DNA from 2 places in the Aliiglaciecola sp. SL4 genome. Region 2 is predicted to be linked to the other one. Evidence: predicted binding sites of a transcription regulator. Region 2 holds the regulator's gene; the other holds the start of a gene.

The links. The regulator LexA, encoded in region 2, represses DNA repair genes until DNA is damaged. The targets are predictions, from matches to a motif close to TACTGTATNNNNATACAGTA.
Region 1: a site for LexA is predicted at 3,318-3,337, ahead of imuA (translesion DNA synthesis-associated protein ImuA). Genes of this name have one in related genera too.

What each region holds. Positions count from the first base shown of each region.
Region 1 covers NZ_JBGOSE010000005.1:9,407-15,556, reverse strand. The annotation lists gene AB6T38_RS08750 (TetR/AcrR family transcriptional regulator) at 1-379, shown strand, start outside; gene AB6T38_RS08745 (DUF1820 family protein) at 520-843, shown strand; gene AB6T38_RS08740 (DUF885 family protein) at 953-2,722, shown strand; gene AB6T38_RS08735 (EVE domain-containing protein) at 2,755-3,222, opposite strand; gene imuA (translesion DNA synthesis-associated protein ImuA) at 3,388-4,068, shown strand; gene AB6T38_RS08725 (DNA polymerase Y family protein) at 4,034-5,524, shown strand; gene AB6T38_RS08720 (error-prone DNA polymerase) at 5,560-6,150, shown strand, end outside.
Region 2 covers NZ_JBGOSE010000004.1:97,025-103,174, forward strand. The annotation lists gene plsB (glycerol-3-phosphate 1-O-acyltransferase PlsB) at 1-2,106, opposite strand, end outside; gene lexA (transcriptional repressor LexA) at 2,362-2,985, shown strand; gene coxB (cytochrome c oxidase subunit II) at 3,468-4,622, shown strand; gene ctaD (cytochrome c oxidase subunit I) at 4,634-6,150, shown strand, end outside.

The sequences.
Region 1 (6,150 bases), on a different contig from region 2:
GCAACATTTATCTAAAGCCTTTTCACACTTAGAACACAATCAAGGCATGCTCTCTATACAAGGTTTTTTCACTGAATACATCGATTTGGTTAAAGGTCGAGGTTGCTTGCTGATTAACATTATTACTGAATTAGGGTTTGATGATCTCAAAATTCGAGATATCGGTAGGCATTATCTTGATCGTCTACAAATTGATTTTATCGGTTGCCTAGAAAAAGCCCAAAAGCTTGGTGAGATTAAACAAGATGTCAATATTGAATCTACCGGTTTGCAATTGTGTAGTTACGTACAAGGCTTTGCAGTTAACGGAATCTTAGCCGGTGATACTGATGAGCTGATGTTGGCAACTCAAGCCATTTTAGGCCCACTGAAACCTTAATGACAGAGCTGACTCACCCAACTTGTCGATTTGTTGTTAAGGACCTCAATGCTTTTGTGCAGAAGGGGCGAATTTCACTTGGCGATTGGCTCAGTTGTGGTTAGAATTCAGGCCCGTTTTAATTGCTAAAAGTGAGTAATATGACAACCAAAAATCCGTTATTTCGGGTCCAGTTTGTAAGTAATGGCGAGCGTTATGAAGTTTATGTACGAGAGGTCAGTCAGGGCAGTATGTTTGGTTTTGTGGAGATTGGCGATTTTGTCTGGGATACTCACACAACGCTGGTATTAGATCCAAGTCACGAAAAATTAAAAACTGAATTTGCAGATGTAAAACACACCTATATTCCTATGCACAGTGTGTTGAGAATTGACGAAGTGAAGAAACAAGGTACGGCAAAAATTACGGAATTATCAGATAAAGTCACGGCATTCCCTAGTCCGATTTATACTCCTAAAAATTAGTACTTTTCCGTACTGCTCTTAGCCAGCAGCGCAATTGCCACTTTCTACATTTTATATTCGAGGCGTTTTATCTGAAGATGTAGCCAAAATAAAGAGGAAAGAACCCAATATGCATACCCCTTTGAACAGAGTAACGATATTTTTCTTGTTGTTTTTGAGCCTTCCAACAACGGCATCTGAACAGCAAAAGTTAACTCAATTGATGGATGATATTTGGCAATACGAACTCTCCATATCCCCTGTTTATGCTAGCTCTCATGGCGTCCATGAGTTCGATGACAAGCTTACCGATATTTCCCCTGATGGGCTAGCCAAGCAAAACACTCAGTTCAAAATATTCTTGCAAAAATTAGATAAAATCGACAAACAACAGTTACCCCGAACAGATCAAATTAACCTGCTGATGCAACGTTATCGTATCCAAAATTACGTGGATGAATATCGCTTCAACGCGCATTATGTGCCACTAACCTCTGAATATGGTTTCCATAATGGAATGGCAGGTCTCCCCCGTTCGAGTCGCTTCAACAGCTTAAAAGACTACCAAAATTATTTAACTCGACTTCGTCAAATTCCTGCTTATTTTGCCCAGCAAGTTGCATGGATGAAAAAAGGCATGGAAGTGGGAATGGTGCAACCTAAAGCAGTCATGCAAGGTTTTGAGAAGTCTGTTGAAAGCTTTTTCAGTGGGCAAGTTGAAGGCAATATATTTTATGGCCCATTCTTAAAACTCGATGATATCCATGTCACTGAAGCGCAAAAACGAGCATTAATCATAGAAGCGAAGGAAGTTATCAAACAGGATGTTATGGGCGCTTATCAAAGCTTTTACGACTTTTTGGTCAACGACTATATTCCTAATTCGAAGTCAGATGTGGCGTCTAAGTCTTGGCCTAACGGTGAGCAGATGTACCAAAATCGCGCCCAATACTACACTACGACAGATCTTTCAGTAGATGAAATCCACCAGCTGGGACTCACAGAAGTGGCCCGTATACGTGCTGAAATGCAGGGCATTGTCGATGAGTTAGGTTTTCAAGGAAGTATCAGTGATTTTATCCAATTCCTACGTACAGACCCGCAATTTTACGCTAAAACATCTGTGGAATTATTAAAACACGCCTCTTACGTTGCCAAACGTATGGATGCAAAGTTGCCCAAACTATTCTACAAACTCCCTCGTACTCCCTACGGTGTTGCTCCCGTTCCCGATGCCATAGCACCGAAATACACCACGGGGAGATATGTTTCACCAAGACGTGACGATGAACCTGGTTATTATTGGGTAAACACCTATGCGTTGGATAAACGACCTTTGTATGCTATCCCAGCGCTGACGATGCATGAAGCGGTGCCGGGCCACCATTTACAAATCTCACTTGCATCAGAGATGGACGACCTACCCAATGTACGCCGTTACACTTACATTTCAGCATTTGGTGAAGGTTGGGGTTTGTACTCTGAGTTTCTCGGAAAAGAAGTTGGTATTTATCAAACACCCTATGAAGAATTTGGGCGTTTGAGTTATGAAATGTGGCGAGCATGCCGTTTAGTGGTTGATACTGGGATGCACATCAAAGGCTGGTCACGACAGCGCGCTTTGGACTATATGCTGGAAAACACCGCACTGTCAGAACACAATGTGACCACTGAAATCGACCGTTACATCTCTTGGCCGGCGCAAGCCCTAGCCTATAAAATTGGCGAATTAGAGATTAAAAAGTTGCGAACAGAAGCAGAACTCGCTCTTGGTGATAAGTTTGATTTACGGGCTTTCCACGATGCGGTGTTAGAGTATGGCTCTATTCCACTGTCGGTACTGCGGGAAAATATTGACCTGTTTATCGAACAACAAAAGCAAACAAGAATTGAAAAATAGGCAGAGCTAAATGCTCTGCAACTGATAATGCATTAAAGCTGGTTGCACTGTTTAAGCAAATAAGTAAATTCTTCCGCATCAACTGGCATGATAGACAAACGATGGCCTTTTTGAACTAGGCCAATTTGCTGTATCTGCGGCATCTCTTTTATGCTTTTCAAGCTCAGTACTTGATTGAATTTTTTGATAAATTTAACATCCACCATATACCATCTAGGGTTCTCAGGATCGGATTTTGGATCATAATATTTTGACTCGGGGTCAAACTGAGTATGATCTGGATAAGCGCCTTTGACCACTTCAGCTAAACCTGCAATTCCTACGTTTTTGCAACTAGAGTGATATATAAATACCTGATCACCAAGTTGCACTTTATCGCGCAAAAAATTACGTGCCTGATAATTACGGATACCGTCCCAATGCTCTGTTTGATTAGGTTTATTCGCTAAATCATCAATGCTAAATGCATCCGGTTCGCTCTTAAATAACCAGTAATTCATAACCTGCCTTTATGCTCTTGGGTATTACAGTGATTCATCATAATAACTATTCATTCAACTTACCGCAAAACTTGCATCTATGAAATTGATCAATATACTGTATATAAATACAGTATATTTTATGCGGATTTATTCACTGTGATTTATCCGGAGTTTAGGTTATTTATGAATACACTATTGGAACAATTAAAAAATAAACGCTTAGTCTGGCAAGGTAATCAGCAAGAACACTGCTTAACCTCTGATAGCACCGGTTATGTTGAACTTGATGAAGCACTCCAAGGCGGCTTTCCGCAATCGGGCATGATTGATATCCATACCCCCATAGGCATTGGTGAGTTGCGTTTATTATTACCAGCTTTAAGGTTTCGCCAACAACACAAACGCCTGTTGGTGTTTATTGCTGCCCCAATGCAAATTAATGGCGAAATGTTAGCGGAATTTGGCATCAGCCTCGAACAAGTGTTAATTGTACAGCCAAATAGTGCTGAGCACGCCCTTTGGAGTGCTGAACAGTGCCTTAAAAGCGGCTGCTGTCATAGTGTACTTATGTGGCATCAACAACTTGAAATAGCCCAAACCAAACGCTTACAACTAGCAGCAGAGCAAGGTTATGCTTTGCATTTTGTGCTGCGCCAAAATCGACAATTAAGTGTGTCTTTACCTGTCAGCCTAGCAATGAAACTCAGTGCCCATGAACAGGGAGTAGCAGTACAGATAACCAAACGTAAAGGTGGTTGGCCGGCCCAGCCATTTAATATCAATATGGCCAACACTTGGCCAGAATTGGCGCTTAGTCAGCGCACCACTAATGTGGTCTCATTTCCACGGGCGAAAGTCAGCTAATATGCAGCCTCTTTGGTTATACTTACATTTTCCGCATTTACAATTAGACAGTCTATGTCATGGAGTTCCTTCATCTCAAAAGCAACCACCTGCGGCTCCTAACGAGCAAGTTACTAGTCAGCATTCATTAGTCATATTGCACCATCAGTCAAATTGCGTATTGCAGTTAAATCAAGCTGCTATTGATGCCGGAATTCGCACTGGAATGGGCTTAGGTACCGCCGCCGCACTAGATCAACACCTACAGGTGCTCCCCTATAAAAGTGATGTCGAGCAAAAAAAGTTAGTTGAGATAGCTGAACACTTGTACTTAGTTACCTCAGATATCAGCCTTTTTCCGCCAAATGGTTTGTTATTGCGGATCCACAATATGCTGATGTTATACAACGGACTAACGGGCTATTGGCGGGTGCTTAAAAACCAGTTAAAAGACTTTCAGGTAACCTATTATTATGCCAGCGGACAATCCCCTTATGCCGCTCGCATCCTAGCCCGTACCGCATGGAATCAGATCAGTGACCATCTTCCTATGCTGCAACATCAAATTGGCATACGCCAACTGACTGACTCTGAACTGGATAAAAAAACCGTGAATAAGTTAGCCCGAGTTGGGATCCACAGTCTTGCAGATTTGATGGCATTACCATTAAAAGATGTTGCCAAACGTTTTGATATCGATTTGGTGACTTACCTGGGTAGGTTAAGCGGTGAATTTCATCATCCAATGGATTTTTATCACCCCCAATCTAAATTTCAACGTTACCTAGAACTACTTTACGAGATAAGCCATACCGACACGCTCTTATCTCCAATGAAACAGTTATTAGCGGCATTAGAACAGTTTTTAAAAATACGGGATTTGCTGACTCAAAAAATCATTTTCACCTTATATCAACGGGATAATAAAGCTCTTACCCTAGAGGTAGGCTCTGCTCAAGGTGAGTATCAAGCCGCTAAATGGGCAAGTCTCACCACCTTAAAATTAGATCACTTAACCTTACAGGCACCCATATTTGCACTGGAGTTAAGTGCTCCTGAAAGCCAATTACGTAGTCCCGATAAAGCCGATTTATTTAGTGCCAGTAAAGGCACTCTGAGCTATTTACAGTTAATTTCATTACTCCAAGCCAAACTTGGAGAAGAAGCCATTTCGCAAGTGATATTAGATGATGACTTTCGCCCCGAGAAAGTGAATAAATATGTCCCCCCTCAACTGGAGGTCACTCCAAAACAGATATCAACTAACCCTTTACGACCTAGCTTTATACTCCAAACCCCACAGCCATTGGCGGAGAAAGTATCCATCATACATGGGCCAGAACGTATCAGTACCGGATGGTGGGACAACCAACAAATCACCCGCGACTATTTCATCGCCCGTAATCAACATGGTCAGTGGCTATGGATATACCGTACGAGTAACAGCCTGTGGTTCGCCCATGGTTTTTTTAGCTAGCCCCTTAGTGCAAAACCGTCACTCGAGAACAATCTATGGCCTACGCTGAATTATTTTGCCAATCAAATTTTAGCTTTTTGCATGGTGCTTCCCACCCACAGGAGTTGGTTCAACAAGCCCATTTTTTGGGCTATGAAGCAATAGCCATTACTGATGAATGTTCGGTTGCAGGAGTAGTAAGGGCTTACACTGAAATAAAAGATCAGCAACTCAAAATTAATCTTATCGTGGGTAGTTATTTTAAACTCGATAACCGCTTAGAGTGCGTTTTATTGTGTCCTAACCGAGAAGCTTATGCTGAGCTATGTCGAATCATTACAAACGCTCGACGGCGTTCACCGAAAGGTGAATATAGCTTGGCTAAATGGGATCTGAAAACCATTAAACACTGCTTACTATTATGGTTGCCCAATGGAGAATTAAGTGTCGATGAACCTTGGGCAAACTGGTTAAAAAAGCACTATAAAAATCGTTTGTGGATCGCAGCACAACGACACCTTACTGCCAATGAACATTCGATGCTCGCGCATTATGAAAAGCTTAGTCAGTTATTTGATCTGCCCATCTGTGCTTGCGGTGGGGTGTTGATGCACAATCCAAGTCGCCTTCCCTTGCAACATTTGCTC
Region 2 (6,150 bases):
CAATGAATAGAATGATTCTGCGGTGGAGTGAGCTGGGGCTAGTTTATCTTCTGCGGTCACTATCATGCCCATCTCTAACATGCTTTCAATTAAGCCTTCCACATATTCTTTTGCTTGTTCGCTCGACATGTAAAGGAACCACTCTCGCTGCAACATTGGGTAGAGGCGCATAATAAGATCAAGTAATTTAGATTTCTCCAACCCATTGTGAGCAAATACGATGGCGGCGATTAATCCCGGAATGGCGAATAAGTGCAAAATATTATTGCGATAGTAAGTTAAGGTGACAGCATTACGTTGCTCTAACGAGATAATTTTGCCGAAGCTATCTTCAGAGACGTTCATTTTCCCCAGTTTCAGGGTTTGTTCTACAATTTCATGCCCGCTTTTGTCAGGCAAGCTCACCAACTCACTGTAAGGTGATAATTTTAGCAAGTGAATATAGTCATCCACTGCCTGCTCGAGTTCCAATTGGCCCATTGCGTTTTTCTTAGCTGAAAGTAAACACAATGCACAAAGTGACATACCGCTTATGGCCGCTGTCTGATTAATTCGCACCATAACCTGATTAGCAAGGATATTTACGGTTGGGGTTAGCCAGCTTGGTTTTTTATCAACCTCACTGTTTTGCGCATCGCGCCAACTCGGTACTTGCTCATCAAGGAAATTATTAAGCTGAATAGGTTCACCAAAATTGAGAAAGCCGTGGCCGTAGTTTTTCAACTTTCTAACCACAGAAAATAACCCGAATACGGATTCTTTTTTCTTGGTATTGCCTTTTAATTCGCTAAGGTAGCTACCTACTTCCATCACATGCTCATAACCAATGTAAACCGGTACTATACTGACTGGACGATTAACTCCTTTGATCATCGCCTGTAAGGTCATTGCTAGCATCCCGGTTTTTGGTGGTAGCAGTCTTCCAGTTCGGCTACGTCCGCCTTCAGCATAATATTTAACCGAATAGCCTTTGTTAAACAGGAGTTCTAGATATTCGCGGAATACACTTGTGTAGAGTTTATTGCCAGCAAAACTACGACGTAGGAAAAATGCACCGCCGCGTCGAAAAATGCCGCCAACAGGCCAAAAGTTTAAATTGATCCCTGCTGCAATGTGAGGGGTAACCAGACCTTGATGGTAAATGGCGTAAGTTAATAGCAGGTAGTCCATATGGCTGCGATGACAAGGAACATATATGATCTCATGACCATTTTGGGCTAGTTTCCGGACTTTATCGGCATGACCAACTTCGATTCCATCATAGATTTTGTTCCAGATCCGAGTTAAAACACGGTCGCCGAATCGAATTAAACCCTCACGGTAATCCGCCGCAATTTCGTTTATATAAGATTTAGCATTTGCCTTAGCTTTAGATAGCGGGATTTTTTTTTGTCTAGATTCTTCGTTAATGGCATTAATAACCGTCACAGAACCCAAAATTGAATTATACAACTCTTGCTTTTCTAACAGCATAGGGCCGTTAAAAGCTTGTCTTTTCCGATGGAAATGGGTGCCGGCTAAACGAATCAATTTGTGCGCGATTTCGGCTTCAGTACCAGGCAACTTAGTCATATCTCGAGACGATACTGCTTTACTATAAGAGACAAAATTATCACGGCCTAAAAACAATACGATAAAGAACTTTCGTAACCAACTGGGCGAAGCTTTATCAGCTAATAGATCAGCTAATCCATTGGACTTTCGGCCAGGTGCGCGGCCCCAAAAAACCGTCACCGGCACAATTTGCAAATCAAGATCGGCGTTGTCTTTGTGAAGTTGAAATAAATGGGTTAAGTCGGCGGCGATTTTAGTGCCTTTAATGGTCCTGCCAATGACAGATTGCGGCTGCTCTAGAAAGACACTGGCGCTATGCTCTTCACCACCGATGATGATTTTTTTAGTCGGATTGGGTAAGTCGACTTTTTTGGTCGACATTTTAAGGGCGAGTTGATCAGTAATCGAGTGGGTTCTAAGCAAATATACAATGGGTTTGCTTTTATCTATTCCTAACTCAGTTTCAATGTCAGTGGGAATACTATTGACTTTGACTAGCCATTTTACGGGAAAAGCAAAAATCGAAAGCAGCAAATTATGCAGCCAATCCATATATAACACCTTGAGGTTTCGAGTTCGTTAAAAGCATAGCATGAAGAGTCGAACTCTATTCATGTTTGCATATTAAAATGCGCAGACCAACGTCTATTAGGTTGTACTACCATTTTATATTGTTAGCGTATGTAAAGTCACCCTAATTAAATCAATAGGCTTTTGATAATTCATGAGAAAATATAAAACAACCTTTGTTTTCTCTGGGTAACTGTATATACTAACAGTTAAACTGTATAGAAAAACAGGCTGTTTATGCGTCCACTAACACCACGACAAAGCGAAATTCTTGAATTAATAAAAGCCACCATGTTAGCCACGGGTATGCCGCCAACGCGTGCTGAAATTGCTCGTCAATTGGGGTTTAAATCGGCTAATGCGGCAGAAGAGCATCTTAAAGCATTGGCACGCAAAGGTGTCATCGAAATCCTCCCTGGTACTTCTAGGGGAATCAAATTGAATGTACCCCTTGAAGATGAATTGGAAGAGGCTGGATTACCTTTAGTCGGGCGAGTGGCTGCTGGCGAGCCAATATTGGCCGAAGAGCATGTTGAGTGTCACTACAAAGTCGACCCTGATTTATTTAAACCCAGTGCTGACTTTTTGCTAAGAGTTAGTGGCATGAGTATGAAAGACATTGGTATCTTAGATGGTGATTTGCTCGCAGTTCATCGCACAACTGATGTTCACAATGGTCAGGTTGTGGTAGCAAGAGTTGACGAAGATGTGACGGTAAAACGGCTAGAAAAGCGTGGTAGAGAAGTGATCCTACATGCTGAAAACGACGAGTTTAATCCTATTAAAGTGGATTTGGCTTCGCAGCCTTTTAATATTGAAGGTATCGCAGTCGGTGTTATTCGTAACGCTGATTGGATGTAAACTTCCGTTTCTGTGACAAAGTTACACTGAAAAGTGACCTAAGGGTCACTTTTTTATTATTTTGCATTCAGGACTTTAAAAACTTAAGTTCAAGCTAAGTTTTTGTTAATCCGTTTTATTAGAAAATATTTTTATCCAACCCCTCTATTTTAACTAGATATAAAATGCACATCCTCCCTTGCTAGACACCACTCTTGGAGGTCATCGATAACCATTATCAACTTTAGTTGGTTCCAAAGTTAAAGTTATTTCCATTCGTTATAAATCATAACTTTTCCATCTATTTTGATTGAAAATCAAGCGCTTGTTTAAATTTTTAACAAAAAACACTAGACGTTAGACTTTAGTTGAGTAATTCTTATACTGGTTTTTACAGTTATGTAACATTAAGATCCCAAGTCGTTTACCAGAACTGAGCCTTTTGCGGTTATTAACTCTGCTTTGCTCCTTTGGAAAAGGCTTACATCATCAGGAGGTGTTGAGTGAAAAAGATATGGTCCGGCGTATTGGTAATACTGACCAGTCTAATTGCATTTACAGTGTCTGCAGAATCGACTTCGACTGCTGATCAGTATCAATTGAATTTGCGCAAAGGTGCGACTGAGATTAGTGGCCAAGTTTATGATCTGCATATGCTTATGTTTTTCATTTGCGTGGTTATTGCAGTTCTAGTATTTGGTGTGATGTTTTGGAGTATGATTTTCCATCGTAAATCTAGAGGTGCGCAACCTGCTAATTTTCATGAAAGTGTGAAAGTAGAAATTGCTTGGACAATTGTACCCTTCATTATTTTAGTCGTGATGGCATTCCCTGCCGCTAAAACACTGATCGCCATGGAAGACCCCGAAAACTCAGAGGTCACTGTGCTGGTTACCGGTTCTCAATGGAAGTGGCATTACAAATACATGGAAAATGATGTTGAATATTATTCCGTGATGGCCACCCAGCAAGAGCAAATCAACAACAAATTCGAAAAAGGACATAACTACCTATTGGAAGTTGATCGTCCTCTTGTCATCCCGACTGGCAAAAAAGTGCGATTTTTAGTTACCTCGGATGATGTTATCCATTCTTGGTGGGTGCCTGATTTTGCTGTTAAAAAAGATGCTAACCCAGGGTTTATTAATGAGGCTTGGGCAAACGTCATTGAGCCCGGTGTATATCGCGGTCAATGTGCAGAACTTTGCGGAAAGGATCACGGTTTTATGCCTATCGTTGTGGTTGCCAAAGAACCTGCTGAATACGAAGCTTGGATAAACGCTCAAGAAGAAGTACAGCGTAAAGCCAAGGAAGAAGAGCAAAGATTGTTGGCTATGAATATGAGCATGGAAGAGTTGATGAGCAATGGTGAGCAGGTTTATATGCGTGCTTGTGCAGCTTGTCATCAACCAAATGGACAAGGGTTACCAGGCGTATTTCCAGCCTTGGTCAATAGTGAAATGGTGCTTAATGACATGACAGCACACATAAATATCGTATTAAACGGTAAAACTGGCACTGCCATGCAAGCTTTTGCAAAACAACTAACCATGAGTGAGCTGGCAGCAGTTATTACTTACGAACGAAATGCTTGGGGTAACGATACCGGCGACATGGTCCAAGCTAAAGATGTTAACGCCGTAATGACAGGTCAATAAGGGGAGCAGTTATGAGCACAGCGACAACCGAACTCGATCATGACGACCACCATCATCATGCTCCTAGTGGCATAAAACGTTGGTTATTTACAACAAATCATAAAGATATAGGTACCCTCTATCTGTGGTTCGCGTTCATCATGTTTTTAACTGGCGGTGCTATGGCCATGGTAATTCGTGCTGAATTATTTCAACCAGGATTGCAAATTGTAGAGCCTAATTTCTTCAACCAAATGACCACTGTGCACGGGCTTATCATGGTGTTCGGTGCAGTTATGCCGGCATTTACTGGCTTAGCTAACTGGTTGGTGCCAATGATGATCGGTGCGCCAGATATGGCTTTACCGAGAATGAATAACTGGAGCTTCTGGATACTGCCAATGGCATTTACCATTTTGCTTGCTTCGTTGTTCATGGAAGGTGGTGGTCCCGCATTTGGTTGGACGTTCTACGCACCTCTTTCTACAACATACAGTAATGACACCACAGCATTGTTTGTTTTTTCTGTGCATATTATGGGGATCTCTTCCATTATGGGAGCGATTAACGTGATTGTGACTATCTTCAACATGCGTGCCCCAGGCATGACTTGGATGAAGATGCCGTTGTTCGTGTGGACTTGGCTAATCACGGCATTCCTGTTAATCGCGGTGATGCCGGTGCTTGCCGGTGCAGTGACTATGGTATTAACTGATAAGTTTTTTGGTACTAGTTTCTTTAATGCCGCTGGTGGCGGTGATCCGGTTATGTTCCAACATATATTTTGGTTCTTCGGGCACCCTGAAGTGTATATTATGATTCTTCCTGCATTTGGTATTATTTCTGCCATCGTGCCGACATTCTCACGGAAAAAACTGTTTGGTTACGCCTCTATGGTTTATGCCACCACGTCTATTGCGTTGTTGTCATTCATTGTTTGGGCACACCACATGTTTACTACTGGGATGCCGGTGGGGGCCGAGCTATTCTTTATGTTTGCCACTATGCTGATATCGGTGCCCACAGGGGTAAAAGTATTTAACTGGGTAGCAACTATGTGGCGGGGTTCTTTGTCCTTTGAAGTGCCTATGCTATTCGCTTTGGCGTTTATTGTACTGTTTACCATAGGTGGCCTTTCTGGCTTGATGCTGGCGATTACACCAGTGGACTTCCAATATCACGATACTTATTTTGTGGTTGCACACTTCCACTATGTATTGGTTACTGGAGCAATATTTTCCATTATGGCGGCGGTATATTATTGGCTGCCTAAATGGACTGGTAAAATGTTCGACGTAACCTTAGCTAAGTGGCATTTTTGGTGTTCGTTAATTTCCGTTAATGTGCTGTTTTTCCCCATGCATTTTGTCGGTTTAGCAGGCATGCCACGACGTATTCCAGATTACGCCTTACAATTTGCAGATTTTAATAAATGGATCAGCTTAGGTGGATTTGCTTTTGGATTATCACAATTGATATTCCTAGCGTTGCTTATCAAAGCGTGTCGTAAGCAGGGTGAACCTGTTTCTGCCCAAGTTTGGGAAGGTGC